DNA from 4 places in the Allorhizobium sp. DMC15 genome. Region 4 is predicted to be linked to each of the others. Evidence: riboswitches for the same ligand, from Rfam matches in the RefSeq annotation. Region 4 holds a riboswitch; each other region holds the start of a gene.
The links. Region 4 has a riboswitch for cobalamin ahead of cobU (bifunctional adenosylcobinamide kinase/adenosylcobinamide-phosphate guanylyltransferase). Riboswitches for the same ligand answer to the same signal wherever they lie in the genome.

Region 1: another riboswitch for cobalamin. It lies ahead of ACT53S_RS00390 (ABC transporter ATP-binding protein); the one in region 4 lies ahead of cobU (bifunctional adenosylcobinamide kinase/adenosylcobinamide-phosphate guanylyltransferase).
Region 2: another riboswitch for cobalamin. It lies ahead of ACT53S_RS04555 (aromatic ring-hydroxylating oxygenase subunit alpha); the one in region 4 lies ahead of cobU (bifunctional adenosylcobinamide kinase/adenosylcobinamide-phosphate guanylyltransferase).
Region 3: another riboswitch for cobalamin. It lies ahead of bluB (5,6-dimethylbenzimidazole synthase); the one in region 4 lies ahead of cobU (bifunctional adenosylcobinamide kinase/adenosylcobinamide-phosphate guanylyltransferase).

What each region holds. Positions count from the first base shown of each region.
Region 1 covers NZ_JBQUZB010000001.1:83,591-90,859, reverse strand. Annotated here, with positions in the region: gene ACT53S_RS00400 (iron ABC transporter permease) at 1-422, opposite strand, end outside; gene ACT53S_RS00395 (ABC transporter substrate-binding protein) at 493-1,452, opposite strand; gene ACT53S_RS00390 (ABC transporter ATP-binding protein) at 1,469-2,263, opposite strand; cobalamin riboswitch at 2,459-2,690, opposite strand; gene ACT53S_RS00385 (NAD(P)/FAD-dependent oxidoreductase) at 2,815-4,086, opposite strand; gene ACT53S_RS00380 (hypothetical protein) at 4,209-4,418, shown strand; gene ACT53S_RS00375 (hypothetical protein) at 4,698-4,877, opposite strand; gene ACT53S_RS00370 (sugar-binding transcriptional regulator) at 5,013-5,966, shown strand; gene ACT53S_RS00365 (ABC transporter substrate-binding protein) at 6,115-7,269, shown strand, end outside.
Region 2 covers NZ_JBQUZB010000001.1:941,844-949,112, forward strand. Annotated here, with positions in the region: gene ACT53S_RS04540 (L-threonylcarbamoyladenylate synthase) at 1-849, opposite strand, end outside; gene ACT53S_RS04545 (GGDEF domain-containing protein) at 1,068-2,147, shown strand; gene ACT53S_RS04550 (DUF6656 family protein) at 2,163-2,765, opposite strand; cobalamin riboswitch at 3,069-3,271, shown strand; gene ACT53S_RS04555 (aromatic ring-hydroxylating oxygenase subunit alpha) at 3,373-4,617, shown strand; gene ACT53S_RS04560 (hybrid-cluster NAD(P)-dependent oxidoreductase) at 4,620-5,705, shown strand; gene ACT53S_RS04565 (BA14K family protein) at 5,931-6,350, shown strand; gene ACT53S_RS04570 (BA14K family protein) at 6,557-7,051, shown strand; gene minC (septum site-determining protein MinC) at 7,231-7,269, shown strand, end outside.
Region 3 covers NZ_JBQUZB010000003.1:618,702-625,970, forward strand. Annotated here, with positions in the region: gene ACT53S_RS17285 (NADP-dependent malic enzyme) at 1-1,216, shown strand, start outside; gene ACT53S_RS17290 (GNAT family N-acetyltransferase) at 1,274-1,822, shown strand; gene ACT53S_RS17295 (helix-turn-helix transcriptional regulator) at 1,982-2,728, shown strand; gene ACT53S_RS17300 (acyl-homoserine-lactone synthase) at 2,851-3,492, shown strand; gene ACT53S_RS17305 (DUF2865 domain-containing protein) at 3,625-4,695, shown strand; gene bluB (5,6-dimethylbenzimidazole synthase) at 4,702-5,406, opposite strand; cobalamin riboswitch at 5,448-5,637, opposite strand; gene ACT53S_RS17315 (TolB family protein) at 5,676-6,512, opposite strand; gene ACT53S_RS17320 (NAD+ synthase) at 6,542-7,269, opposite strand, start outside.
Region 4 covers NZ_JBQUZB010000003.1:152,381-159,649, reverse strand. Annotated here, with positions in the region: gene cobN (cobaltochelatase subunit CobN) at 1-3,152, opposite strand, end outside; gene cobW (cobalamin biosynthesis protein CobW) at 3,156-4,232, opposite strand; gene cobU (bifunctional adenosylcobinamide kinase/adenosylcobinamide-phosphate guanylyltransferase) at 4,236-4,766, opposite strand; cobalamin riboswitch at 4,954-5,321, opposite strand; gene ACT53S_RS14995 (hypothetical protein) at 5,397-6,218, opposite strand; gene ACT53S_RS14990 (ATP12 family chaperone protein) at 6,278-7,084, opposite strand; gene ACT53S_RS14985 (HAD-IA family hydrolase) at 7,094-7,269, opposite strand, start outside.

The sequences.
Region 1 (7,269 bases), on a different contig from region 4:
GCCATTGTGGCGCAGAGCGCGCCGGCGAAGGCGAAGAGCGGAACCGTGATGACGCCGAAGATCAGTCCGGTGTGGAGGAGCGCGATGATCGCCCCCAATGCACCGCCCGAGGAGACGCCAAGCAGATGCGGATCGGCGAGCGGGTTGCGGGTAATCGACTGGAGGACGGCGCCGACGACTGCGAGACCGGCGCCAACGAGAGCGGCCAAAAGCACGCGCGGCAGCCGCACTTCCCAGACGATGCTGTCGCGGCCAGCCGACCAGGTCTGCTCGAAGAGGTCCGGCGCGGCATGGTGGCCGAGGATCGACCATACCATGCCGACGGGAATACGCGCCGAGCCGAGCGAGACCCCGAGGGTGATGCAGAGGAGGAGCAGCCCGAGTGGGCCGACCGTCCAGAGGAAGATCCTGCTGCCGCGCATCGCGTTCCTGTTTTTTAAAAATGCAGCCGGTCGCGGCCTCAGAGTATAAGCTGAGGCCGGTCAGCCGGCATTACATGTTGCGCGGGTGGAAAGCCTCGGCGAGGCGTTCGATGGCGGCGACATTGCGTGGACCAGGTGTCGCCTCGACATAAGCGAGCACGACGAAACGATCATTCTTGACGGCGTCGAGGTTCTTGAATGCCGGGTTTTCCTTCATGAAGGCGATCTTCTGCTCGGCGGTGACATCGCCATAGTCGACGATGACGATCACCTCAGGATTGCGGTCTATCACCGGCTCCCAGGAGACCTCCGTCCAGCTCTTTTCGACATCCTCCATGATGTTGATGCCGCCGGCGGCCTCGATCATGGCCGTCGGAATGCCGAAACGGCCAGAGGTGAACGGCTTTTCGGTGCCCGAATCGTAGACGAACACGCGAACGGGCTCCTTGATGGTGCCGATGCGCTCCTGGACCTTTGTCAAACCGGTCTTGTAACCGGCGACCAGGGCCTCTGCCCGATCCTCGACGCCGAAAATCGTGCCGAGGTTGAGCAGGTCGACGAACATGTCGTCCATGGTGGGTTTGGCCTTGGCCATGATGTGGCTGCAGGATTCCGTCAGTTCATAGACCTTGATGCCAAAGGGGCTGAGCGTCTCGGGCGTCACTTCGCCGCCGACCTTCATGCCGTAGTTCCAGCCGGCAAAATAGAAATCGGCATCGGCTTCGAGCAGGACCTCCTTGCTCGGATATTTGGGAGAAAGCTCGGGCAGTTCCTTCACACCTTCGCGCAGGCTCTCATCCAGCGTCTTCCAGCCAGAGATGCCGGTATAACCGACCATGCGGTCCTGCAGTTTCAGGGCCAGCATCATTTCGGTGAGATTGACGTCATTGGAGACTGCGCGTTTGGGGGCCTCCTCGAACGTGACATCGCGGTTGCAGCTCTTCACCGTGACAGGAAAGGCGCCGGCTGCCGAAGCGGCGAGGACAGCGATGAGGAATGTGGCGGCGGAGGACAGGCGGAACGAGACCATCTTGGTTCTTTCGAAATCAGGAGTTGGCAAGGGAGAATGAAAAGCGCGAGGAGCCGGCACTCGCCATATGCTGGCGTTCGGCGAGAACGCCGAAGGTGCCGGAAATGGCATGGTCGGTCAGGACCTCGTCGGGGTGGCCGAAGGCCGTCATGCGGCCCGACTGCATCAGCGCGACATGGGTGGCGAAATCGGCTGCGAGATTGATGTCGTGCAAGGTGGTGACGATTGTCAGCCGCAAGGTGGCCAGTAGGGCCAGGATCTCCAGCTGATGACGGATATCGAGATGGTTGGTCGGCTCGTCGAGGATGATGACCTCCGGATTTTGCGCGAGCGCGCGCGCCACGAGAACGCGCTGCTTCTCACCGCCGGACAGCGTGGAGAACTGACGGGACGCAAGGGAGAGCAGATCCAGATGTTCCAGTGCATGGCGGGCTTCGTCGCGGTCCTGCGCAGTCCAGCCGGTCAAGCCTTCCCGCCAGGGTACGCGTCCCATCAAGACGACGTCCTGGACGGTGAAGGGAAAATCGGCCGGCATTTCCTGCAACACGACGGCAACCCGGCGGGCAACCTGACGGGGCGTCAGATCGGCGATGTCCTGGCCATCGACTTCTACCCTGCCCTCAAGCGGCGTCACACCGCGATAGAGGCAACGCAGAAGTGTCGTCTTGCCGGCGCCGTTCGGGCCTACAATGGCGAGGCGATCCCCGCCCCCGATCGAAAAGGAGACGTTGCGCACAAGAAACTGCGAGGTTCTGGGTCCCCAACCGAGGTCAACTGCCCTGACGGATATGCCCCTGGTATCACAACTCATCGTCCAACCCTCCCCAAGAGAAAGGCAGCGGTCACGCCGTGTATTCCAGCAGGCCTGCTGAAACTATCGCTGATGATGTCCGGCAAGTCTTTCCTCCGCAGGACTTCTCCGGAGGCAAAATGGCAACCATGAAGCCGCGCGAAAGACGCGGTCTGCAAGCCAGTTCGTATCCATCGGAACACCCCGTCCGCTACGTTTCTCACTCATCTGACGGCAGGTCTCCTGGCTTGCGAATATCTGTCGTCCATCTGCCTTCCCACGATCGCTCGCAGTGGCCCGACGCTTTCGCGCCGCGAGAATGGACGGCAATCCGCTTACAGTTGCGGGGGCAGCCACGGTCTTGGTCCCTACAGGGTCTTCCGCACCGTGTTCCCTATTAATCCCCTCGGAGTCATCCGGTGGGGGAACCGTCGCCTCCTGCATAGAGCCTCCGCGACAGACTGGTCAAGCATGTCCTGCGTCAATTGTTCGATATGTAATAACATTACATTCGTCAACCGATTTTGATCGCGGAAGCGGAATTTTCGTCAGGCCATCGAATTGTTGGTCTTTCAAGGCACGGACCGCAGGCGATCTGCTGCGTGCTCATCGATCAACCGTGCGCCGCGCTGCCGCGTTGCGTAGCGCCAGACCCACTGGATGCTGACCAACAGCCGCTTCTCGAAGTTGACGAGCAGCCAGACATGAACGATCGCCCAAAGGAACCAGGCAAGGCGCCCCTTCAAATGCCATCGGCCGAAATCGAATATTGCGGCGTTGCGGCCGATGACTGCGGTATTGCCCCGGTTGCGAAAGGCGAACGGTCCCGGGGTTCTGCCGGACAAGAGTTCCGCGCGCAGCGCCTTCCCCAGATAGGTGCCCTGCTGCTTGGCCACTTGGGCAAGTGCCGGCAGGGGTTTTTCGTCAGCGCCGAGGGTGAGTGCCGTGTCGCCGAGTGCGTAGATGCCCGGCCGGCCGGGCACGGTAAGATCGGCATTGACCGGGATACGGCCCGCAGCGCCGGGTTCGACGCCGAGCCAACGGGCAGCCGGTGACGCCTTGACGCCGGCGCCCCAGACGATGGAACCAGCGGGGAGCCATTCTCCCGCGATACGAATGCGTGTCGCCTCTATCTCTTCCACTGCGGATTTCACACGGATTTCGACGCCGATCCGGGTCAGATAGTTCGCGGCATAATCGGCCAGATCCTCCGGAAAGCCCGCCAGAATCCTGGGCCCCGCCTCGACCAGCAGAACGCGAAACTGGTCGTGAGCGAGGCTGTCGAAGTCATTGGCGATCATGAAGGTGCCGAGTTCCGAGATCGCTCCTGCCATCTCCACGCCTGTCGGGCCGCCACCCACGACCACGCTCGTGAGAAGCCTGCGCTTCTCGCTCTCGTCCGTGCTGCGTTCGGCCCGTTCGAAGGCGAGCAGAAGGCGGTGGCGGATCTGGCGGGCCTCGTGCACCGATTTGAGGCCGGGCGCGTGCTTGTGCCAGTCGGGATGACCAAAGTAATTGTATTCTGATCCCGTCGCGATGACGAGGCGGTCATAGGAAATGCGGGCGCCGTCGGCGAGCAGCGCCTGCTTTGCCTCCACGTCTATCCCGGAGACTTCGCCCATCAGCACGCGGATGTTGTCATAACGCGCAAGGGTGCGACGAATCGGTTCTGAAACGTCGGCGGGTGAGAGGGCGGCGGTTGCGACCTGGTAGAGCAGCGGCTGGAACAGATTGTGGTTGCGGCGGTCGATGACGGTAACCCTGACATCACTGTTGCCGAGCGCTTTTGCGCAGGCCAGGCCGCCGAAACCCGCACCGATGATGACCACGTGTGGCTTCGTCATCCTTTTTCTCCCATGCCTCGCGTTGAAGTCCATCCGACAAACAGAAGCCGCCGGCGAATGTTCCGGGGGAACCGTCGCATGAAACTGCGGTTGGAAGGGAGATGAAAACGCAGGAGATCAAAATGGGTATGAACGGTCCAAAGGACGGCAAAGCAGGAACGACGGACCAGTCCCCGCGCTGGGAAGGGCCACAGGAGAACCGGCCACGCGGCTATCTGCCGGCAGAAGACAACCCCGACATCGACCGCGATGCCAAAGGCGAAAACCTGTCGGACCCGGTCAAACGGAACCTGGGCGATGCAATGAAGACATCGGACGACGACGCACAGTGAGCCTAGCGCCGAACTCGAAGAGGGCGCGGGGTCAGACAGTTCTTGCAGAGAGAGGAACACACGCGCGCACATGATTGCGCTTGGTGCCAACCAGTACCGATCGCAGTCCGTCAAAAACCATGTTCCCGCTGTGGAACAATTGGAACTCTGGGCCGTTTGATCGTCAGTATGTTCCCCCAACCTCCCCCGGCAGCCTCAGGGCTCCCACCTCGATCCCGCTTCGGCGGGATCGTTTTTATTTGGGCAAAGAGTGCGATCGATCGTCGCCCGCCACCGGTTTCAAGGATTGCTGATATCGCCGGTCGCGCTTGGCGGTAAGCCGGGAACGGAATCGTGCCGTGTCGGCGCATCGGTTGGGGCCGTTTGGGTGTCATCCTGTAGCAGTTCAGCGGCAAACACCATGACGAGCGCAATCGCCAAGGCGGCCAGTATCGCCACGAGTTGCCATTTCCTGTTCATCTGCTCTCTCCCTGATCGGACACGAGTTCCAACCGGCCAAAAGCTGGGTGGTTCCTGGCGGCTGCTTGCCTCGGCGCCATTTGACAGCGGCTCGCAAACTTGGCAGCACTGTTTCCATCGGGGAGGCGAGGTGTCATGGCGCGGCGCAGTGAAGGACAGACAAGACTGGACGATGCCGCGCGGGCCGGCTGGCTCTACTATGTTTCGGGTCGCACCCAAGATGAAATCGCAGCCCTCATGGGCATCTCACGTCAGAGCGCTCAACGTCTGGTCTCGTTGTCGATCGCGGAACGCCTGATCAAGGTCCGGCTGGATCATCCGATTGCGGCCTGCCTCGAACTGGCGGAAGCGCTGAAGGACCGGTACGGTTTGCGGCAGGTTGAGATCGTTCCCTCCGATCCCGAATCGGAATCGGCGACGGTGGGCGTGGCCGAAGCCGGCGCTGCGGAACTCGAACGCTGGCTCAAACAATCCGATCCCCTGGTTATCGCCATGGGGACCGGCCGCACGCTGCGCGCCATGATCGACCAGTTGTCGCCGATCGAGTGTCCGCAACACAAGATCGTCTCGTTGACCGGCAATATCAGTCCGGACGGGTCTGCCGCCTATTTCAACGTCATTTTCTCGATGGCGGATGCGATCAAGGCGCCGCATTTTCCCATGCCTTTGCCGGTCATCGTCTCTTCCCCCGAGGAAAAGGCGTTGCTTCATGCGCAGCCGCTGGTCGCGCCGACGATCGCGCTCGGACAGAAATCCGATGTTACCTTCGTGGGTATCGGAGATATCGCACTCACAGCCCCCCTCCTCGTCGACGGCTTTTTGAAGCGGGACGAAATGGAGGACCTTCTCAAGGCCGGCGCCGTCGGCGAAATCTGCGGCTGGATCTTCGGTGCCGACGGAAAACTCCTCGATCATCCGGTCAATGACCGGGTTGCCAGCCTTCACATTCCCTCCCGTGAACGCTCGACTGTGATCGGCATGGCACGCGGCAAGCGCAAGCATGCCGCCATTCTCGCCGCCGTGCGCGGCGGTCATATCAATGGCTTGATCACCGATGAAGAGACGGCCAAGCAGCTCTTGAAGCGGTGAATTCCGCAAGTTTTTCTCTCGATTTTTCATAGACTTGGCTTTCCGTTGCGGCATTGCAGCGAAGAATCCCGCTTGACTTTGCACGCGCGGCAAATGAGTAATTGCCCATGAGCAAAGCGAATGCTCATTATTCTTCTGGGAGGAAGACATGAATTTGAAGACGATTTTGCTGGGCGCCTGCTCAGCGCTGGCGCTTGCCGGCATGGCCTCGGCTGAAACCCTCACGATTGCCACCGTCAACAACGGCGACATGATCCGCATGCAGGGCCTGACCTCGGAGTTCACCTCCAAGAACCCGGACATTCAGGTCGAGTGGGTGACGCTTGAGGAAAACGTTCTGCGCGAGCGCGTGACGACAGACATCGCCACCAAGGGCGGCCAGTACGACATCATGACGATCGGTACCTATGAAGTTCCGATCTGGGCCAAGCAGGGCTGGCTTCTGCCGCTCGAAAATCTCGGCGCCGATTACGACGTCGACGATCTGCTACCGGCCATCCGCTCGGGTCTGACCGGCGATGACGGCAAGCTCTATGCCGCACCGTTCTACGGCGAAAGCTCGATGGTGATGTATCGCAAGGACCTGATGGAAAAGGCGGGACTCACCATGCCCGACGCTCCGACCTGGGAGTTCATCGCCGACGCCGCCCGCAAGATGACGGACCGCGCCAACGACATCAACGGCATCTGCCTGCGCGGCAAGGCCGGCTGGGGCGAGAACATGGCCTTCCTGACGGCGACCTCGAACGCCTTCGGCGCTCGCTGGTTCGACGAGAACTGGAAGCCGCAGTTCGACCAGCCGGAATGGAAGAACACGCTCGACTTCTACGTGAAGCTGATGAACGACGCCGGCCCGCAGGGCGCATCCTCGAACGGCTTCAACGAGAACCTCGCACTCTTCCAGCAGGGCAAGTGCGGCATGTGGATCGACGCCACCGTCGCTGCCTCCTTCGTCACCAATCCGAAGGATTCGACGGTCGCCGACAAGGTCGGTTTTGCACTGGCTCCCGACACCGGCCTCGGCAAGCGCGGCAACTGGCTGTGGGCCTGGAACCTCGCGATCCCTGCCGGTTCGCAGAAGTCGGCCTCGGCCGAGAAGTTCATCTCCTGGGCAACCAGCAAGGCCTATCTTGAGCTCGTGGCTTCCAAGGAAGGCTGGGCCAACGTTCCTCCGGGCACGCGCACCTCTCTCTACGAGAACCCGGAATACCAGAAGGCTGCGCCGTTCGCGAAGATGACCCTCGACTCGATCAATGCAGCTGACCCCAAGAACCCGACCGTCAAGCCGGTGCCTTATGTCGGC
Region 2 (7,269 bases), on a different contig from region 4:
GGCCGCTTCGGCGAGATCGCCGCCTCTGCTGAGGTTGAACACGGCCTTCGCGGTCGTCGCGCCGGATATGTTGCCGCTTCCGAACGCGATCAAGGCTTCGCCTTCGCCGACAGCCGTTGCGTTCAGCCGGACAGAAGCATTGGGTGCATAATGAGAGGCGAGCATCCCGGGCGCTTCGATGGCGGCCGTTCCCGATGCCTTCGGGCGCTGGACGGTCCTGCCGGTCACCGCCTCGATCTCCTCGACCGCCACGCCGCCCGGCCGCAGAAGGCGAATCTCGTTTTCCTCGATTTTCAAGATGGTCGATTCGACGCCGACCGGGCAGGGGCCACCGTCAACGATGATCTCGATCTTGGACCCAAGATCGGCCTCCACATGCTGTGCCGTCGTCGGGCTGATGCGCCCGGACGAATTGGCACTCGGCGCGGCAAGCGGCCGCCCGAAGCTGCGGATCAGCTCTGCCGTGAAGCCGACCGGCACCCGGATCCCGACAGAGTCGAGCCCGGCTGTGGCCAGCGCATGAATGCCCGAATTCGTCTTCAGCGGCAGGACCAGCGTCAGCGGACCCGGCCAGAAGGCCTCGGCAAGACGCCGCGACAGCGGATCGAACACCGCGTACCGCTCCGCCATCGCGAGATCCGCCATATGGCAGATCAGCGGATTGAAGCGCGGCCGCCCCTTCGTCTCGTAGATCGAGGTGATTGCAGCCGGATCGGTCGCATCGGCAGCCAGTCCATAGACGGTCTCCGTCGGAATGGCGACAGGACGGCGTGACCCAAGCACCGCGACAGCTGCCGCGATTGCGGCCTCTGCCCCGTCTTTTTCACCGATCGAAATCACCCGTGCCATGCGTCCGCCTTGCCCTTTGCAAAGCCCGTGAATAGCGCGGACCGAGGGCGGTGATCAAACCTCTTTTTCCGCAAGGCGCAGTCAAAGGTCGCACCCCCGAAATCAAGGGGTATTGAATTGTTCAAATTTTAAATAGCGGCGTAACCGAAAGAAAGAAGTCTTCTGCCTATGATGGTCGTCAAGGTCCAAAGACTGCCTCCAATATTGGGACGTATCAGATGCAGCAAATGAAGAACCCGGCGGCCAGCATTGCGCTTCGCGTCGCGACCGCCATGCACCAGATGGGCATTGACGGCCTGCCGCGCAATTACGAGCTGGTCTATGAAGCCTATTCAGGCAGCAACCCGGAACTGGTGCGTGATTTCATCGCCCTCGGCAAGGTCAAGACGCAGGAAGCACTCGATGAACTCGGTCGCAAATATCTGCCACACCAGCATGAGGATGGTCTGCTCAGCCGTCAGAATGGCCAGGTGCGCGCCGAGATGAGCAATTTCATCTCGCTGCTGAATGAAGAAAAGATCTCGCTCACCGATTACGGCCGCGTCATCGGTCACGCCTCCCGCACCATCCTGACCGAAGCGGATCTGGAAGGCACGCCGCTCGGCCAGTCGATCAAGATGCTGAAGGCGGCGACCGAGAAGCGGGCCCACCAGAACAGCAACGTCGTCCGCGCCGTGGTCGACAAGACGGCGGCTTTGGCAGACCTCCAGCGCGAGGCGGAGGAAGCCGAAGCGGCGAAATTCGTCGATCCGATGACCGGACTGGCCAGCCGCCGCGCCTTCAACAAGGCCGTCGCCAAGATCTATTCCAATCCGGAAATGCCGGTTCTCTGCGGCGTCGCTGTCGGCGAAATCGACGATTATGCCCGCATTCAGGAACAGATGGGCCCGACCGTCGCCGAGCGCCTGTTGATGCAGGTCGGCAAGGTTCTGGAAGCCGTCTCCGGCGGTGGCGATCTCGCCTGCCGGTTTGATGGCGGCCGTTTCGGTCTTCTGCTCTACACGTCGGATCAGGATGAGATCAGCCGAGTCGTCGACCTCGTGCGCGGCAAGCTGAAGGCGAGCGCCCTTGTTGGCTCGAACGGTGGACGCAGCCTGGGCCAGCTTTCCATGTCCTTCGGCATCTGCTTCTCGGAGCAGGCTCCGAACGCCTTCGACTTCACCAACTTCGCTGAGAAGGCGCTCGCAACGTCCAAGGCAGCGGGCGGCGACACCGTTACGGTCTATGGTGCGTCGGATTACGTCTCGAAGGACTGGCTGCTCTACAAAAAGAAGCCGGTTGGCGGCTTCGGCGCCTGATTCTGACGGATTGGTTCAGAGCTTCGCGATGATCTTGCGAAGCTCTGCATCGCGCGCCCCGAGCATCAGCACATTGCGCAGGGCTTCTTTGGGATCATGGGTCCGGAACAGCAGGCCGTTCTCACGGATCGAGCGGTCGATCGCCATGGCCTTTGTCTCTGCTTCAGGCTTCACCGCGACGGCGAAATACATCCGGGAATAATTCTGCCGGATGCGTTCGAAGAATGTTTCGCTCTCGCCGATCTCCGCAAAGAAATTGGCGATATAGAAGGCCCAGCGCACATCGGCATATTGGGCGAAATTCGTCCGCGCGGCCGTCACGTGACAGTAGCCCAGATGCGGACTGTCGGTCAGCGTGCGGTGAAAGATGATTTTCGGAAACTGAATGGACCGGTGGAAGGAATTGATCCTGGTATGCGTCGTGTCCGCTGCCGCTTCCAGCCGCTTGCCGGTTCGCTCCGCCACTTCCTCATAGGTGAGATAGCGCCGCTGCTCAGGCACCCAGTCGTCGCGATGGCGCGAAATGCGTCCGGTTCGCAGGAATTCGGTATGCGCCGCCTTGACTGGAGCCGCAGTCTTGTCGGTCTTGGATGCCGCGAAGTATCTCAGTTTCTGCATGGTGACGCTCTGACGGTGCCCGGCTTTGTATCTTGAGCTTACCGCAGCATGGTTAATCATGATTTGATGGTATTCTGCAGCGCCGAGGTTTCGCGAGGCTTGCCGCAGCGCAAATCTTTGGATCGTCCTTCGATTGCCCGTTTGCGCCATGGTTGAAACGAAGAAATTCATCCTGTTGCTGCAGTTTCCGGAAATATAAGGGGAATCTCTGTTTTCTCTCCGCGTTTTCAGATCCTGTGGCATGTCGCAAACGATTTCGGCCGTGTCGTTTCGCAGTGCAGCGCCCCCCGGTCGACTGTGTTTAGATGATAACAAGCTCGAGGTGCCGCCCTGCTAGGGAGGGTGGGAAATCGGGAAGCCGGTCGAAATCCGGCGCTGCCCCCGCAACGGTGGTGGAGAATGCGCTTCGGCACAAAGCCACTGGGGGAGACCCTGGGAAGGCGCCGGCGCGGTCCGCGAATGGGCCACTCCAGAGCCCGGAAACCAGCCTCGGGAAACGAACAATCAAGGTCGCGGCGGGCGGCCGGGGATAGCCGTGTTCTGCCCATCCCAAGGGGCGGTTCCCTGCTGCGCTCCTCATCCGCCGATATAGGATAACGAGGACGACATGGACCTGCAGACCACGGCATTGCGCCAGTTGAAGAACCGCCGCGAAGGCTTCAGCCTTGAACAGCCCTTTTACATCGACCAGGATTACTTCAAACTCGACATGGAGACGATCTGGTATCGCGACTGGCTGTTCATGGGCCACGACTGCGAGATCCCGCGCGCCGGCAACTACTTCACCGTTCAGGTCGGCGATTATCCGGTCGTGATCGTGCGCGGCAAGGATCAGGTCATCCGCGCTTTCCACAACACCTGCCGCCACCGCGGCCACCGCGTTTGCACCCAGGACAAAGGCGCCTCCGCCAAGCTCGTCTGTCCCTATCACCAGTGGACCTATGATCTCGATGGTTCGCTGGTCTTTGCCCGTCAGATGGGCGAGAACTTCGACAAGGCCGACTTCGGCCTGAAGACGGTCCATTGCGAAAGCGTCGCCGGCTACATCTTCATCTGCCTGGCCAACGAAGCCCCGGATTTCGCCCCCGTTCGCGCTTCGATCGAGCCTTACATGGCGCCGCATCGGCTGTGGGAGGCCAAGGTCGCCCACAAGACGACGATCATCGAGAAGGGTAACTGGAAGCTCGTCTGGGAAAACAACCGTGAATGCTACCACTGTGCGGGCAACCACCCAGAACTCTGCCGCACCTATCCGGAAGCCCCGACCGCAACCGGCGTCCAGGGCGCCGGCGACGATCCGTTTATTGCCGAACACTGGCAGCGCTGCGAAGCCGCTGGCCTGCCGTCCGAGTTCAAGATGGACCCTTCGGGCCAGTTCCGTACTGCCCGCATGCCGCTGATCCAGGACGCCGAAAGCTACACCATGTCCGGCAAGCGCGCCGTCAAGAAGCCGCTCTCCGCCGACGTGCCGATCAGCCACATCGGTACCATGCTGCTCTTCCACTATCCGACGACCTGGAACCATATCCTCGGCGATCACGCGATCTCCTTCCGCGTCCTGCCGATCTCGGCGGAGGAAACCGCCGTCACCACCACCTGGCTGGTCAACAAGGATGCCGTCGAAGGCGTCGACTACGACCTCGAAGAGCTCACCCATGTCTGGACCATGACCAATGACCAGGACCGCTCGATCGTCGAGGAAAACGCCTTCGGTATCCGCTCGCCGGCCTATGAACCGGGCCCCTATTCGGTCGATCACGAGGGCGGCGTCATGCAGTTTGTCGAATGGTATTCGAACTTCATGATTGAGCGTCTGCAGGGCGACAAGGCCCGCCTCTCGGCGGTGGCATAAAGATGAACATCGCGGTCAACCCATACCGTCACGTCGACGAGATGCATCCCTGGTCCGACCGGGAGCATCTGCTCGAATGCGTTGCCGTCACGCCGGAAGCACCCGACGTGATGACCTTCACCTTCAAGCCGAACAAGCCGAACCTCTGGTTTCGTTACCAGCCCGGCCAGTTCGTCACGCTGGAGATCCCGGTCTCTCCCGAGCCGGTCATGCGCACATACACGCTCTCTTCCAGCCCCTCGCGCCCTTATACGGTCGCGGTCACGGTGAAGGCTCAGGCCGAAAGCATCGGCACCCGCTGGATGTTCGACAACCTGAAGCCGGGCATGGCGCTGAAGGCTTTCGGCCCGCTCGGCGACTTTTCCTATGCCCGCCATCCGGCCAAGAAATACCTCTTCGTCTCGGCCGGCTCCGGCATCACGCCAATGATGTCGATGACCCGTGACATGAGTGACCGGGCACCCGACAGCGACATCACCTTCCTCAACTGCGCGCGCTCGCCTGACGACATCATCTTCCGTTGGGAGCTTGAGGCCAAGGCCCGCGAAATGCCGCATCTGACGCTGGGCTTCATCGTCGAGCAGGTGTCGCGCGGCCAGCTCTGGTCAGGCCTGAAGGGTCGCATCGACAAGGCGAAGATCGCCCTTCTGGCACCTGACTTCCTGGAACGGACCGTCTTCTGCTGCGGCCCGGCGCCCTTCATGGCAACCGTGCGCGAGGCCCTCGAAGGCGCCGGCTTCGACATGAAGAATTATCACGAGGAAGCCTTCCAGCCGGTCAAGCCGGAGCCGCTCGTGGTGGTCGCCGATCATGCCGATGGCGAGCAGCCGACCAAGGTCAAGTTCGCCATGTCCGGCAAGGACGGGCTCTGCGCCCCCGGCCATACCGTGCTACAGGCCGCCCGTGCGGCCGGCGTGCGCATCGGTGCGGCCTGCGAATCCGGCCTCTGCGGCACCTGCAAGGTCATGAAGATCTCGGGCGAGGTCGAGATGGACCACAATGGCGGCATTCTCGATGACGAGATCGATGAGGGCTATATCCTCGCCTGCTGTTCACGGCCCAAGGGCGATATCGAGATCGAAGCGTAAGCCAGGACGGATCCATCAATTGCGGATACGGGGAGGGCGATGCCGGACAGGGTTCGCCCTCTCGCTGTTTCGGGTGAGATGACACGAGCCGCGCCTCTTGCCGGTCGCATGTCTCACGATTAGCATCCTCTGATGAAGCCTTCGCCCGTGACCCAGGGTCCGGTCTTATGTCGGCCAGGATGGCCGAAGTTTTAGCGCGGAGGCCAAGCCGAGGGGGTAACGTGCATGAAGCTTGTTTCTGCTTTCACCGCTCTATGTCTGGCCGCTGTCGGTTTCGCGATGAGCGGGTTTGACGTCCAGGCCGGCGGCCTTGAGGTTCGCATCTACGAACGGCACATCAGCTATCGCCATGTCGAGCGGGTGACGGTCCTGTCGCCGCACGATGGTTATCACGTACCGGGATACCGGTTCCACCGGCCGGGCTACGTTTATCATGACGGCTTGTGGTTTTCTCCCCGCTCCATGCGCGCGGGCGTCATCCTTGACGTGCCGATTCCGCGCCGCCACGCGATAGGTTACGGCGGCAGTCTCAATCCAATCCATTACAGTTGGTGCGCTGATCGCTACCGGTCCTATCACTGGCGCAGCAACACGTTCCAGCCGTATCACGGTCCGCGCCAGCAGTGTTACTCGCCCTATTATTGACGGCTCAACCTGGAACAAAACACCACTCCCACCGTTGACGGGCACTTGTGCGCCAAAGCGGTCACGGAACCGTTACGCGCAAAGCGCGAGCTATGAACGGCGTGTTAATTCTGAGTTCAGGCTGGCCCCGTTAACCTTTTCTCAAGGTCGAGGACCGGGCGATGTCCGCTCCCGACGGCCGAAAGAAACATGCAGGGAGAAACATCATGAAGAGTGCATTGAAGACGACAGCCGTTGCTGCTCTCGCATCGATCCTCGCCGTCACAAGCATGGTCCCGGCACAGGCGCAGGTTATCCGCCCCGTCGCGCCGGTCACCACGACGACGGATGCCACCAATGTCCAGTATATTGATGGCGGCATTCGCATCTATCGCGACCGTCGTTACGATCGTCGCGACCGCTATGAACGCTGGGACCGCTACGAGCGCGCGCACTACTGGCGCGGCCATCGCGGCTATCGTGAGCGCCGTGCCGGCTACCGTTACCACAACGGCTACTGGTACCCGCTTGCTGCCTTTGCAGCCGGCGCCATTATCGGCGGAGCGATTGCCAACCAGCCCCGCGCCGTCCCGCGTGCCGGCAACATCAACCCGCAGCACTACCAGTGGTGCCAGAACCGCTATCGTTCTTACGACAGCTATTCCAACACCTTCCAGCCGTATAACGGCCCGCGCCAGCAGTGCCTGTCGCCCTATTACTGATCATGCACCGAGGGGGGTTAACCCCTCGCACAGCGGTATCCCGAGAGCCGTCCGCAACGCCCGTTGCGGGCGGCTTTTAGCATGACATTTCCGGCACTTTCCTAACGCCGAAGGTCGGGCATTAACCATTTGTTAACCAAATCAGCACTACTCCTTTCATCAACGATTTGTTTACGTAGATGACCAAAGTGCTAACCGAACCTCGCTCCATCCGCATC
Region 3 (7,269 bases), 470 kb from region 4:
CCGCGAGGAAGTCTCCGAAGTGGCCGCCCGTGCCTATACCGGTGAGACGCCGACATTCGGCCCGGACTATCTGATCCCCTCTCCGTTCGATCCGCGCCTGATCCTGCGCATCGCCCCGGCCGTGGCCAAGGCGGCCGCCGAAAGCGGCGTCGCCCGCCGTCCAATCGCCGATTACGACACCTATCTCGACCAGCTCAACCGTTTCGTCTTCCGCTCCGGCTTCGTGATGAAGCCGATCTTCGCCGCTGCAAAGGCGGCCGCCAAGAAGCGCGTGATCTTTGCGGAAGGTGAAGACGAACGCGTGCTGCGCGCCGCTCAGGTGCTGCTCGAAGATGGCATCGGCGAGCCGATCCTGATCGGGCGCCCGCAGATCATCGAGACGCGCCTGAAGCGCTACGGGCTGCGCATTCGCCCCGGGGTCGACTTTCAGCTGGTCAACCCGGAAGACGATCCGCGTTATCGCGACTACGTTGACGACTATTTCGCGCTCGTCGGACGTGCCGGCATCAACCCGGAAGCCGCACGAACCATCGTGCGCACCAACACGACGGTGATCGGCGCGCTCGCCGTCAAGCGCGGCGAAGCCGATGCGCTGATCTGCGGTGTCGAAGGCCGTTTCGATCGGCACCTGCGCGATGTTCGGCAGATTATCGGCAAGCGACCGGGCGTACGCGACTTCTCGGGCCTGAGCCTGCTGATCTCCCAGCGCGGTGCGATCTTCTTCACCGACACATTCGTCACGGACGATCCGTGTGCCGAGGAGATCGCCGAAATGACGATCCTAGCCGCGGAAGAAATCCGCCGATTCGGCATCAGCCCGAAAGCGGCACTCCTGTCCCACTCGAACTTCGGCTCCCGTCCGTCTGCCAGCGCCTCGAAGATGCGCCAGGCCCTCGAAATCATTCGCAAGGCAGCGCCTGATCTCGAGGTTGATGGCGAAATGCAAGGTGGCTCGGCCTTGTCGGAAGCCTTGCGCAAGCGCGCCATGCCGGACAGCACCCTGACAGGTGAAGCCAATCTCCTGGTCTTCCCCAATCTCGACGCAGCCAACATCTCGCTTGGCATCGTTCGCACGATGATGGACGCGCTGCATGTCGGCCCGATCCTGCTTGGCGCCGCTCTGCCTGCCCACGTGCTGTCGACCTCCGTCACATCGCGCGGCGTGGTCAACATGGCAGCCTTGGCCGTCGTTGAGGCCTCCCAGCCGGAGGCCTGAGGCGGTCAGGACAGGCTTCCCGCTCGGAAGCCAGGCCCTGAAACTCGGAGTGTTCGAATGGAGAGTATCGAAACGCCCCGCCTCACCTTAAGGAATTTTCGGGTGGAGGATGCCGAGGATCTCTTTGCCTATCTGCAGGAACCGTCGGTCAGTTGTTTCCTGTCCATGAAACTTGACGACATGGGCACCGCGAAGGCGGAGGCGGAAAGTCGGAGCCAAAGCGACGAATACATTGCGGTTTGCCTAAGCGGAACGGATAAGCTTATCGGCGATCTGTTCGCGGTACCGGAGGACGACACGGTCTCGGTTGGATGGAACTTCAATCCGGCCTTTTCCGGAACAGGTCTTGCGTCCGAGGCCGCGCGCGCACTGTTTCAATGGCTTTTCTCGGTCAAGCAGGCGCGCAGGCTCTATGCCTATGTGGAGGATAACAACATCCCATCCCAGCGCCTGTGTGAGCGGCTGGGCATGCGCCGCGAAGGCCTGTTCATGGAATACGTGTCTTTCCGAAACGGGGATGACGGTCTCCCGATTTACGAAAACACCATGCAATACGCGATCCTGCGAAAAGAGTGGGACGCCCGAATTGGATCTGTCGCTGGGTGAGAAAGCCAGTCAATCGAAACGGGGCCCAAGGCCGCTGACAGTTTGACGCCACACGAGGCGCGCCCGAAAAAATCAACAACGGGAAGCGCGCAGATTTGACGCTGGACAAGTCAGAGCTGTAACCCTGAAATTGTATCCCTGAGAATCTAGGGTCATTCGATGGGGCAAGAGGGCGTGTATTTCGACCTAGTGAACTGGCTCGACCAACAGGAGCAGTTCGAACCGTCCACATTTCTGCAAAAGCTTCAGGCCAGTTATCAAACCGGCGCCGTGATCTATGTCGACGGTGTGATCGGCTCCGAACGGCTGAAACTGAACAGACTGGTTCACAGCAGGCCGAGCGACGCCAAAAGGACCGCGCGGCTCCTCATGGAACGCCCATTGCGCGACCAGCTCTTGTACGTCTTTTCCGAAATCGAACCGGTTCAAATCGATCTGGCAGCCCTATCAGCGCCTCATCCAAGCGGCCGGTTCAGCTTAGGAGATAACACACGGATCGGCGTGGGCTATCCGCTGCTGTCGCATCCTGGACGCCGCGCCTGCCTTCTTGTCCAGGCAGAGGACGAGAAGGACAGATGGGGTGACTGGCGTCGCGTGAATGACCGCGATGTCTCAAGCCTTGCGGGGCGACTGCATGCGCGGCTCGCCAAGTCGACCACACGAAAGCCGCAGCGACGCCGCAGTAAGACGCTGCTGACACGCCGTGAGACCGAGACACTGGCCTGGATCGCCGCCGGCAAGAGTTATTGGGAGGCCGCGATCATACTCGGCATCACGGAGCGTACCGTACGTTACTTTATGGCCAATGCTCGCGACAAATTGGAAGTCGTCAACAATGCCCAGGCGGTCGCCGAAGCCGTCTGGCAAGGGATTATTCCCCGCCTCTCCGACCGCACGCCCAACTGACGGAAGTCGGGACGATCCATCATATCATAGATTGCAATCCGTGAAGCTGGCGCCACCGCCAGTTTCAGGAATTTCCTATGAACTCCATGTTGTCCGCTCCGACGGTCTTCAAGGAGTTCAGCATGATCAGGATCATCAACGGCGCACGACGCCAGCAGTTTCCCGCCGATATCGACGCCATGCATCGGTTGCGTAAGCGTGTCTTCCATGACCTGCTCGGCTGGGACGTGCAGGTGCGCGACGCCTGGGAAATCGACAACTATGACCGCGCGAACCCGCTCTACGTCCTGTCCTACGGTGAAAGCGGGGCGCTGCGCGGGGCTCTGCGGCTGCTTCCCACGCTTGGTCCGAACATGCTCGACGACACCTTCCCCCAACTGCTAGGGCCGGGCCCCGAAATACGCAGCGCCGCGATCTGGGAATCGAGCCGCTTCTGCATCGATCCGGAAATCTCCCAGGATCGCGCTAGCAACCAGGTGACGATTGCTGCAGCAGAGCTCATGTGCGGTGTCGGCGAACTTGGACTTGCCTCGGGTCTCAGCCACATCGTCACGGTCACGGATGTCTTCCTCGAGCGGATGTTCAAGCGCATGGGTTGCCCCGGCGAACGCATCGCCGACCCCCAGCGCATCGGAACGGTCCAGGCGGTGGCTGTCTCCTGGGAGGTTAGCCACGATCTGCTCAATCGGATGAAAGCCGTTGCCGCGATCGATGGCACCGTCTTGGAGCAACCGATGACGCTGGCTTCCGCGCGCGCTGCATGACGCACGGGGAGCGGTTGCCTTGCCAGGCCGCAGCCGCTCTCTCACCCGTCATTTTACTTTGGCGCCAACTGCCTTATGGTGTCTCCGGAAACACAAAACCGTTGTGTACCGCCAGGCACCCCGGTCGGAGCCATGAAACCACTGACCAGACTGCTCGCCCCCCTGATGGCCATCGCCTGCCTTGCAGCCACCCTGCAGGACGCCAGAGCCACGTCGCTGGCATGCGAGAGGCTGCGAGAACGACTTGTTTCGGCGCGGTCCACGGTCTCGTCCGATGACATCAACCGCTATGCCGGAGCCATTGCGCAGCAAAATCTCGAACTGCGCAAAGCTCGGCAGGACCAGCGGCGGCTGCGCTGCCTCACCTCGTCGATCACTACGATCCGCGCCGATGGCGGCAGTGACTGTGGCGATCTCGCCAAGGCACTTGAACGCATGGAGCGCAACAGGGAGATCCTGACCAGCAAGCTCGTCGAGCTGCGCGAGGGACTGGGCGAAGCTGAAACGGCGCGGCTTGAGCAGGCGCTCGCCGATCATGGCTGCGATAGCGGAAGCACCGTCGTCTCTGCGCCTGAAGAGCCCGAACGAGTTCCATATCTCGACACGCTGGCTGAACCCTATCGACCGGATCGCGCAGCTGAAGCGGCCCTCTCCTTCCGACCGTCGATCGGCATGCTGCCGACCGGCGATGTCCGCACACTCTGCGTGCGAACCTGCGACGGTGGCTTTTTCCCGATTTCCTCACGCACGTCCGCCATCAACTTTGCCCGGGACGCCGCGCAATGCCAGCAGATGTGTCCCGGTGTCGAAACCGAACTCTTCTTCCATTCGGCCAGTTCCGGCGAAACCTCCGACATGGTATCCGCCGCGACCGGACAGCCCTATCGCGACATGCCCAATGCCTTCGTCTATCGCACACGCCGGCCGGCGGAGGATCCGCAATGCCAGTGCGATTTCGGACGTTACCACCAGAGGATGACCCCGCGCCCGGCCGTGCCGGACTATCAGTCGTCAATCCTTACCGTGAAGCCGCAAGACGCGCCGGCAGCCCGGGTCGACGCAGTGATCCCCGCGCCAGTACGAGAGCTCGACGCGGCAGCGCTCAACGTCCGTCGTGTCGGCCCGGTCTTCCTGCCTCCGCAAACCGGCAGCATCGACCTGACGAAGCCCGCAGCTCCCGGTCCGCAGCCTTTGCAGGAATAGCGTTTCTTACGTAAGTTCGTCGGAGCCCGCGCACGCCGGCCATTGCTCCTCGAAGATCAGATCGTCGAGGGCGAGGCGCCTTCGCCACCCCTTCACCTCCAGCTCGGGCCGATCGTAGAGTTCCGCGACGTAACCAAGACAAAGATAGCCAATGATCTCGACGCGCTCCGGAATGCCGAGGATCTCTTTGGCGTCTGCCTCGTGAAAGATGCTGACCCAACCGACACCGACCCCTTCGGCACGGGCGGCAAGCCAAAGATTTTGAATGGCGCACACGGTCGAATAGGCATCCATGCGCGGATTGTGGGTCCGACCAAGCACGACGGGCCCGGCCCGATCCGGGTCGCAGGTGATGCAGATGTTGAGAGGCGCCTTGCGGATACCCTCCAGTTTCAGCGCCCGGTACGCGCTGCGACGTTCATCCGGAAACATCGCCTCCGCCTCTTCGTTCGCGCGTCTGAACGCCTGCCAAATCGCCTCTCGCTGAGCTGCACTGCGAATTAGCAGAAAGCTCCAGGGCTGCATGAAGCCCACGGAAGGCGCGGCATGGGCGGCTCCCAACAGGCGGCGCACGAGATCGTCCGGCAGCGGATCGGGAAGGAACTGATCGCGCACATCGCGGCGCGTATGGATGGCGCGGTAGACGGCGTCCTTGTCTGGCTCGGCAAAGGGCGCTGTCCGGACGAGAAACTCGTTCGGTTTGTCGTGCATCGTAATCCCCACAATGCGCAACCACCCGCCGTCCACGCGGGTTCGGTCTATCTCGCCAGGCCGGTCTTCTGACTGAGCATCATCCGCGACGTGCGCCTTCCCGGATTCCTCCAGTGGCTGGGTTTCCCCTGACACGTCACATCCGCCTCACAGCGTTGGGCACGTGCCGGATTTTCACCGGCTTCCCGATTCTCCCGCCTTGCGGCAGGCACCTGACACAGGTGTTCTACTTGACGGAGATTGCGGAGGACAGACCAAAAGCGACAGCGTCACTCAGGCTGGGGGAAATAGCGCACGAAGGCGAAGGCCGTTCCGTCCGGAGCCCAGTTCGGCACATTGATCGATCCCTGCCCGCCGAAGAACTCGATGAGCGTCTCGACATTCCCGCCATCGGCATCCATCAGACGCAGCCGAACCTGCTTGTCACGCGGGTGCCCTGTCACGTCGGCATCATAGGAGAGGAACAGCACCTTCTTCCCATCTGGCGACGGATGCGGGAACCAGTCGCCATAGTCGTCGGAGGTGAGCTGCTGCAGGTCGCTACCATCCGTGCGCATCCGCCAGATCTGCATAGTGCCGGTGCGGCTGGAATTGAAATAGATCCACTGGCCGTCAGTCGAATAGTCGGGACCGTCATTGTGCCCCTCGCCCTGCGTCAGCCGCCGCTCTGGCCCGCCTTTTGTCGGGATCGTGTAGATGTCGAAGACACCGCCGCGATCGCCGCAATAGGCAAGTTCCTTTCCGTCCGGCGACCAGCCATGCCAGTAGGACGGCATCTTGTCAGTGACCTGGCGCGGTTCGTCGTCCCCGTCACCCAACATATAGATGCAGGACTTGCCGAAGAGCGTATGGTCCGAGAAGGCGATCGAGGCACCGTCCGGGGAGATCCCGTGGTCGTTGTTCAGCCGAACAGCAAAACCGGTATCGATCAATTCCGGCTCCGGATCCTCCTCATCGAGCGGCAGGGCATAGAGCAGCCCGTCGCCGTTCACGACGAGGAACTCGCCGTCCCGCGACCAGTTCGGCGCCTCGACGAGGTCTTCCGTCTGCCAGACGACCTCGCATTCGCGGGTGTTGATGTCAAAGATTTCGACGGAACTGCGCATGCTGCTTCCTCTCGCCCGTTCCGGATCACTCAGCGATCACGGAATCGGTTCGTGATCGGATAGCGACGATCGCGTCCGAAATTCTTCTTGGTGATCTTCACGCCCGGTGCCGACTGGCGGCGCTTGTATTCGGCGAGATAGAGCAGGTGCTCGACCCGGTGCACGGTTGCGATGTCGTGACCGCGTGCGACGATCTCGTCGACACCCATTTCCTTCTCGACCAGGCATTCGAGAATGTCGTCGAGAACAGGATAGGGCGGCAGTGAATCCTGGTCGGTCTGGTTCGGCCGAAGCTCCGCAGACGGGGCCTTTGACAGGATGTTGGCAGGGATCACCTCGCCCGAGGGACCGAGTGCACCCGGGGGAACGTTGGCATTGCGCCAGGCCGACAGCGCATAGACCTGCATCTTGTAGAGGTCCTTGATCGGGTTAAAGCCGCCGTTCATGTCGCCGTAGAGCGTCGCATAGCCGACCGACATTTCCGACTTGTTGCCGGTTGTCACCACCATCGAGCCGAACTTGTTGGAGATCGCCATGAGGATCGTGCCGCGCGTGCGGCTCTGCAGGTTCTCCTCGGTGATGCCGCTCTCGGTCCCCTCAAACATGTCCGAGAGCGACGAAAGGAAGCCCTCGACCGGGTCCTGGATCGGCACGATGTCATAGTGGCAGCCGAGCGCCTTGGCGCAGGCCTCGGCGTCGGCAAAACTTTCCTGCGAGGTATAGCGGTAGGGCAGCATGATCGTGCGCACACGCTCTT
Region 4 (7,269 bases):
ATTTGTTCCGGGAACGCGTCACGGAAGAAGCCGGAGATGCGCAGCGTTACATCGACACGCGGACGTCCAAGGATAGCCATCGGGATCACCTCGAAGCCGGTGACGCGGCGCGAGGCCATATCCCAGAGCGGCTTGACGCCAATCAGCGCCAAGGCTTGCGCGATATCATCGCCGCCAGTGCGCATGTTCGACGTGCCCCAGGCGGTGATCCCGAAGGAAACAGGCCATTCGCCATGGTCGTGGACGTAGCGTTGGATCAACAGCTCGGCGGATTTCTTGCCAAGTTCATAGGCTGCGGGTGTCGGCACGGCGCGGCTGTCGACGGAGTAGAAGTTTCGGCCCGTCGGCAGAACGTCTGGGCGTCCGCGTGTCGGCGCGCCGGAGGGGCCGGGGAGCACGAACTGGCCGGAGAGGCCCTTCAGGAGGCCGTCGATTTCGGCAGCACCGGATTTGACGACGGCGCGCTTCAGCCGGGTCTCGATTTCAACGAGGACGGCGCGGGTGCGCGGCCAGTCGTCTGGGCATTGGGTTTCACCGGAGACGAACTTGGCGGCAAGCAGTTCGATGCGCTCGACGGTGTCGCCCGCCGTGCGCCAGGGGGCGTCGGTGAGATCGGCAAGGATCGCCGGTTTCGCTCCGGTCCAGGGATCGGACATCACGCAGTCGAGGGGATCGAAGGTTGAAGCCAATTCCCCCTCTGGCCTGCCGGCCATCTCCCCCACAAGGGGGTAGAGAACACCCGATTGCGGCTCAATCCCCAGCGCCGATCCCGCATGCGGGACAAGCCCCTCCCCCTTGTGGGGAGGGGTTGGGGAGGGGTTTGTTGCAAGCTTGAGATCTCCCGCGATCGCCCGCTGCAGGCTCGCGTCACCGCCCTCGCCCTGGCTGCGCGGCACACGCGCCAGCGCGACGACGAGATCGGTGAGCAACCGCCCCTCGGGTGACTTCCCGAAGATATGCAAGCCGTCGCGGATCTGCATTTCCTTGAGATCACAGAGATAGGCGTCGAGCTTTTCCAACGCCGTCTCGTCAGTCTCGCCCTTGGAAATCCCGGCATCCTGGTCGAGACCGATGTCTGCGATCAGCTCCAGGATCTGCTTCTTCAAGAGAACGAGCCGGCGCGGATCACCGCCCGAGGCCTCGTAATATTCATCGACCAGCGCCTCCAGGTCCTTCAGCGGGCCGTAGCTTTCAGCCCGGGTCAAAGGTGGCGTCAGATGGTCGATGATGACGGCGGAGGTCCGGCGCTTGGCCTGGGTGCCCTCGCCGGGATCGTTGACGATGAAGGGATAGAGATGCGGCAGCGGTCCGAACACCGTCTCCGGGAAACAGGTCTCCGACAGCGCCAGCGCCTTGCCTGGCAGCCATTCGAGATTGCCGTGTTTACCCATGTGGATGATGGCCTGCGCGCCGAATTCCCGCCTCAGGAAAGCGTAGAAGGCGAGATAGCCATGCGGCGGCACGAGGTCCGGAGAATGATAGGTTTCCTTCGCATCGATGTTGTAGCCACGGGCCGGCTGGATGCCGATCATGAGCTTGCCGAAGCGCATCAGCGGCAGCGCGAAGGCGCCATCGAGATGGAAAGGATCGACCTCCGGAGCGCCCCAGCGCACGGTGACGCGCTCCTGAACCTCTTTGGGAAGATCCTGAAAGAACAATTTGTAATCACATACGGAAAGCCGTTCGCGGATCACGCGGCCATCATTCGCCGCATTGGTGGGTCCGGCCATCATCACCTGCATCAATGCGTCGCCATCAGCGGGCAAATCGGCGACATCGTAGCCGGCTTCGCGCATGGCGCGCATGACCTCGATCGTACCGGCCGGCGTGTCCAGTCCGACCCCGTTGCCGAGACGTCCGTCGCGGTTGGGATAATTGGCCATGATCAGCGCCACGGGGCGGTCGGCGGGGTCGGTTGCGCGGAGCTTCGCCCAGTTGGCGGCCAGTTCGGCGACGAAACGCATGCGGCCTGCATCCGGCTCGTGGCTCACAAGATTAGCCTCGACCCGTTCGTCAAAGCGCGCCTTCGACTTGAAGGAGACGGCACGCGTCAGGACCCGGCCATCGACTTCCGGCAGGGCGACGCTCATCGCGAGATCCCGGGCGCTGAGGCCTTGGGCCGAACTCTCCCAGGTGGCGCGGGGTGAGGATGAGAAGATCGCCTGCAGCACCACGGCGCCGGTCTCGTCGAGCACGGTCGACGGCGCTTCCGCCCCCGGTGTCGAGACGGCGAAACCGGTCGTGTTGATGACCACCGAGGGCGGAAAGCGGGTGAAGATGGCGCGGAGCGTATCGACCGAAACCTGATCTTTGAGGCTCGACACGAAGACCGGCAGGGGGATCAGTCCCTGAGCCTTCAAGGCCTCGACCATGGCTTCGACGGGTGCCGTTTCGCCGCTCTGGACGAGGGCGCGGTAGAAGCAGAGGGGGGTGATGGCTTGAAGTCCCTCCCCCTTGTGGGGAGGGGTTGGGGAGGGGCTTTCCCCCTCTGGCCTGCCTGCCATCTCCCCCACAAGGGGTGAGAGACCGCGTGGTACCGTTTGCCCCTCGTCCGCCCTTCTGGGAAACGCCAGCTTCTCCCACTCCTCGACCCCGATCAGACCCCTGCCCGGCCACCAGATGCCGGCCTTCAGCAATGGACGCGCCGGGTCCGGACGTTCCTCCCCGCGCAGCATGGCCTCGGCATAGGCGACGAAGGCCCCGGCATTTCCAGCTCCGCCCTCGGTCAGATAGGTCCAGAGCGCCTGGCGGTCGTCGTCCGCACAGGCCTGGAATGGAGAAAGCCCCTCGTCCGGCTTGTCGTCGCCGGGTAGCACGACGATGACAGCGCCGCTGCGACGGGCTGAGGCATGCAGCGCTTCCAGCGCATAGTGGAAGTAGCTCGCCCCGCCCAGCGCCCTGACCACGATCAGCCGCGCATGACGCGCCGTGCGCTCGATATAGGTATCGACCGACATGGGGTGCTTCAGCGTCATCAGGCTGGCCAGTCGCCAGCGCAGCGCATCTGTGCCCCTCGCCTCCACGGCGGCTGCGATCGCAGCCAGCTCCGTGTCGGCCGCCGAGAGAAACAGCACGTCCCCCGGCGTCTGGCCAAGATCGATCGCCTCGTCGCCGTCGCTGATCGATCCCTTCTGGGCGAGAAGCAGGTGCATGGATCAGACAGCCGCCGCCTGGACGTCCTCGACGACAGACCCGAAATCCCACTCATGCAGGCCGATCACCACAAGCCGCGTCTCGCGCTTTTCAGCCGACGTCCAGGGACGATCGAAATAGGTGTCGATGCGGGTGCCGACGGCCTGGATGACAAGGCGCATCGGCTTGCCCGGCACGTCGATGAAGCCCTTCAGGCGCAGGATGTCGTGCTTTTCGATGACCGGCTTCAGGCGGTCGATGAAGTCTGCGGGATCCTTGATCGCGCCGAGCTTCAGGACGAAACTTTCGAACTCGTCGTGGTCGTGATGATGGTCGTGGTCTTCGCCCGAGGCATGCAGCGCCTCATGCTCCAGCTCGTGATGCGACTTGCGGTTTTCGATGTCGTCTTCGGTGCTGGCGCCGATCCCGAGCAGGACGAGCGACGGCACTTCGCCATTCTTCGCCTCGATCATAGAAGGCTTGCGGGTAGTCCGACCGGTCACCTCGGCGCGTACGGCGGCGATACCGGCTGCGTCGAGCAGGTCGGTCTTGTTGAGCACGATGAGGTCGGCGCAGGTCAGCTGGTCCTCGAACAGTTCCTCGATCGGGCTCTCGTGATCGAGGCTGTCATCCTCGGCGCGCTGGGCGGCGACGGCATCATGGTCATCAGCGAAACGACCGGCAGCAACGGCGGCGCTGTCGACCACGGTCACGACACCATCGACGGTCACGCGGGTGCGGATGTCGGGCCAGTTGAAGGCGGCGACCAGCGGCTGCGGCAAGGCGAGACCCGAGGTTTCGATGACGATGTGGTCAGGCTTCACGCCGCGGTCGAGCAGCTTCTGCATCGTCGGCACGAAGTCGTCGGCCACCGTGCAGCAGATGCAGCCATTGGTGAGTTCGATGATGTCGTCCTCAGTGCAGTTCTCTGCGCCGCAGCCCTTCAGCACGTCGCCATCGACGCCGAGATCGCCGAATTCGTTGATGATCAGCGCGATCTTCTTGCCGCCGGCATTGGTCAGCATGTTGCGGATGATGGTGGTCTTGCCCGCCCCGAGAAAGCCGGTGATGACGGTGGCGGGGATTTTTTGCTGCAACATGGTTCAACCCTTCATTTTCAGCGGCAGTCCAGCCGCAACGAAATAAACGTCTGCCGCTTCGGCGGCGATGGCTTGGTGGAGACGGCCGGCATGGTCGCGGAAGGCGCGGGCCATCTTGTTCTCGGGCACGATGCCGAGGCCGACTTCATTGGAAACGAAGATGACGGTGGCCTGGAGTTCCCCAAGACTGGCGCCGAGTGCGGCGCCTTCGGCGTCGACGTCACGGCCCTCTTCCATCATCAGATTGGTGACCCAGAGGGTCAGGCAGTCGACGAGGATGACGCGTTCGGGCTGGTCGAGCGCCTTCAGCGCGCCGACGAGATCGAGCGGCTCCTCATGCGTCGTCCAGCCGTCATCGGCTCGGTCGGCCTTATGGGTCTCGATGCGGGCGCGCATCTCGTCGTCCCAGGCGCGGCCCGTCGCCAGATAAAAACGGTCGAGACCCGTCTCTCGCGCCATACCTTCGGCAACACGAGATTTGCCAGAGCGCGCGCCACCGAGAACCAGGATGGATCGGGAATGGGAAGCGGTCATGGCGTGCCATGACCTTCGGCCGCGCGGACGCGGTCAAAGGCGCATGCTCCTAGCATGCGCGAACCATAAAACGATGCGCGGCCCGAAAAGACGGACCGCCATCGGCGGGTCAACAAGACCCCGCGGATGCGAAACGTCGCCAAGACAACCTCCGTGTTGGCAACGGGGATTTCTCCCCAGGTGGGCCCTATGCCCGTCACGGATGGCAGGTCTCCTGGCTCGCAGGTCTTGGCACAAAGGCCGGCGGTTCTTCCTCGCCTTCCCGGAATGTGTCGCGATATGAGAGGCGGACGATTCGTAGAAAAAGAGGCGTCCTGCCCCGGCTGTTCATATCGCCACTCCAGTGGCTTTTCCCACCCGTTTCAATCGCCAGCCGACCGCACCATGCGATCCGTCGCCATCAATCTCCGCAGGCAGGATGGAAGACCCTCGCTGCAATACAGTCGCGGGGTCGGCTGCGTTCGGCTTGCCCGGCATGGGTCCAGGCCTTCGCATTCCCTTTTGCTCTCCGGCCGACGTGTCTGCCGCCCGGAAACCATCCGCCAGAAGGATTAAGCCCGGGCCTCAGCCAAGTCAATCACAGGAGCGGCGCCGGACCGCACACAAGCGGCAAGGCGCCCTTGCCGATGCTCAGGGTTTTATAGTGAGGCAGTCTTCCGAGGCAGCCGGATCACACCCACCGCCAAGGCGAATCGCCCCACGCGCGCCCTGATCCACAGTCGTTTCAGGTTTCATCTGGGCCACCGGACGTGCCGGCTGGTAAGGATAGGCAGATTTATCCCCAGAGGTAACCGGGAGCACAGGCGGAGCCACCATTTCGACCGGCGCAGGCTTGGGAGGTGTCGGCGCACTTGCCGGAGCGGCTTGAGGCGCGGGTGGCATGACCTTCGGCGTGGCACTGGCGATTGGCGCAACGCGTGGCGTGGGTCCGATTGCAACCTCCGGGTCACTCTTCAGCCTGGTCGAGGTCATCCTCGGAGCCGGCACGATACGAACGGTCGGATGGACAAGAGAAAAATCGGATCGGATCCGCGATGCGATCTCTTCGGCCAGGGCCCCTCGGGCAAACCGGGGATCGTCGGTCGAGGCATTGACGACGTATTTTCCTTCCGCCACCGGCTCTCCCGTTTCGACGGAGGTCACGGTCACCGTGAAATGCGCCCGTTCCATGCGCCGCCTTGCCCCCTCGCCGTGATCGAGCCGGTCGATCTTCACCATGAGAACGACGCGTTCCGCGCCCGGCGGGGGCTGCGTAGCGGCAATTGCGGCCGAGACCCGGGCGTCGACGCCCGAGATCAGATCCAGAGGCATGCGGGCATCGGCGATAACCGTGACGTTCCGGACATAATAGACGAGATGTTTCGGAAACATTCGGGCCTGGATGCTCGCACAGGATGCCAGGCACAGGACGAGCCCGAACGCGATTGCGGTGCGCAGACTGCGAGCTGACATGACGACTCCGGCGGTGATTCTGTCCGCCAGAGCATCCGTCATTTATGGTTAGTGCCGAGTTAACTCGCGGGGTCAAGCGCCGCAAACAGCGCGGCTGCGGCAGCATATTCGCCGTAGCGCGCCTCGCGCCGGGCTTCGGCCTCTTCGTCCGTTCCCCAGTGCTCGCTGGTCCAGTCTTCGTCGACATGGGCAAGCGTCCAGACCGTGTCGAGGTCGAAGGCGCCCTCGGCGAAGGCAAGCGCGAGCACGGCGGAGCCGGTCAGCGTGGTCACAACGTTAAGGCAGGAAATCCGGAACGCATCGCGGTAGGCTTCAAGCGCCTTCGCATAGGCCGCGATCGCGGCTGCTGGCTGCTCCTGATGCATCACGCCCTCAACGAGGATCAAGCGCGCCTGATGCGCGGTGGCGATCCAGGCCAGCACCGGATCCCAGTTCTTCGCCTGGCGTTCGACCAACTCCTTCGGCGCATCGGCGCGGTAGCAGAGAAGATCGCTGCCGGCGAAGCGGACAATCTCGTCAAAGACCTCGTCCAGACTGTTTGCGACAGCATCGATTGCCGTGTTCGCGAGTTTGGTGATCGGCATGGTGGCTGGATCGATGAACTCGCCCTGCGCCGCCCATTCGGCGACGACGAGATCGGCAGCTTCGCGGGTCGGAAGCGTCAGCGTCTTCTTCGCCGGCGTCTTCACCGGCTTGCCGTCGAGCAGAATGGAGAAACCGTCTACTTCTTCGGCAACCGCCACGGCCGTATAGAAGCGCTTCGGCAGCGGACGCTTCATCTGGATCTGGGCGCGGCGCACCGGATCCTCGTGGCTGTGCTCGGGGATGAATGTGCCGAAGATGTCCTTGTCGAGCTCGTCGCGCATGATGTGCTCCTAATGAATATAGGCCAGCAGGTCGGCCGGTCGTTCGACAACGGCATCGGCACCCGCCTTCCAGAGATCGTCGATGGCGGCATAGCCCCAGGCGACGCCGATGGCGGTCGCACCGGCGGCTTTCGCCATCTGCATGTCATAGATCGCGTCGCCGATGACGATGGTTTCGCGGGCAA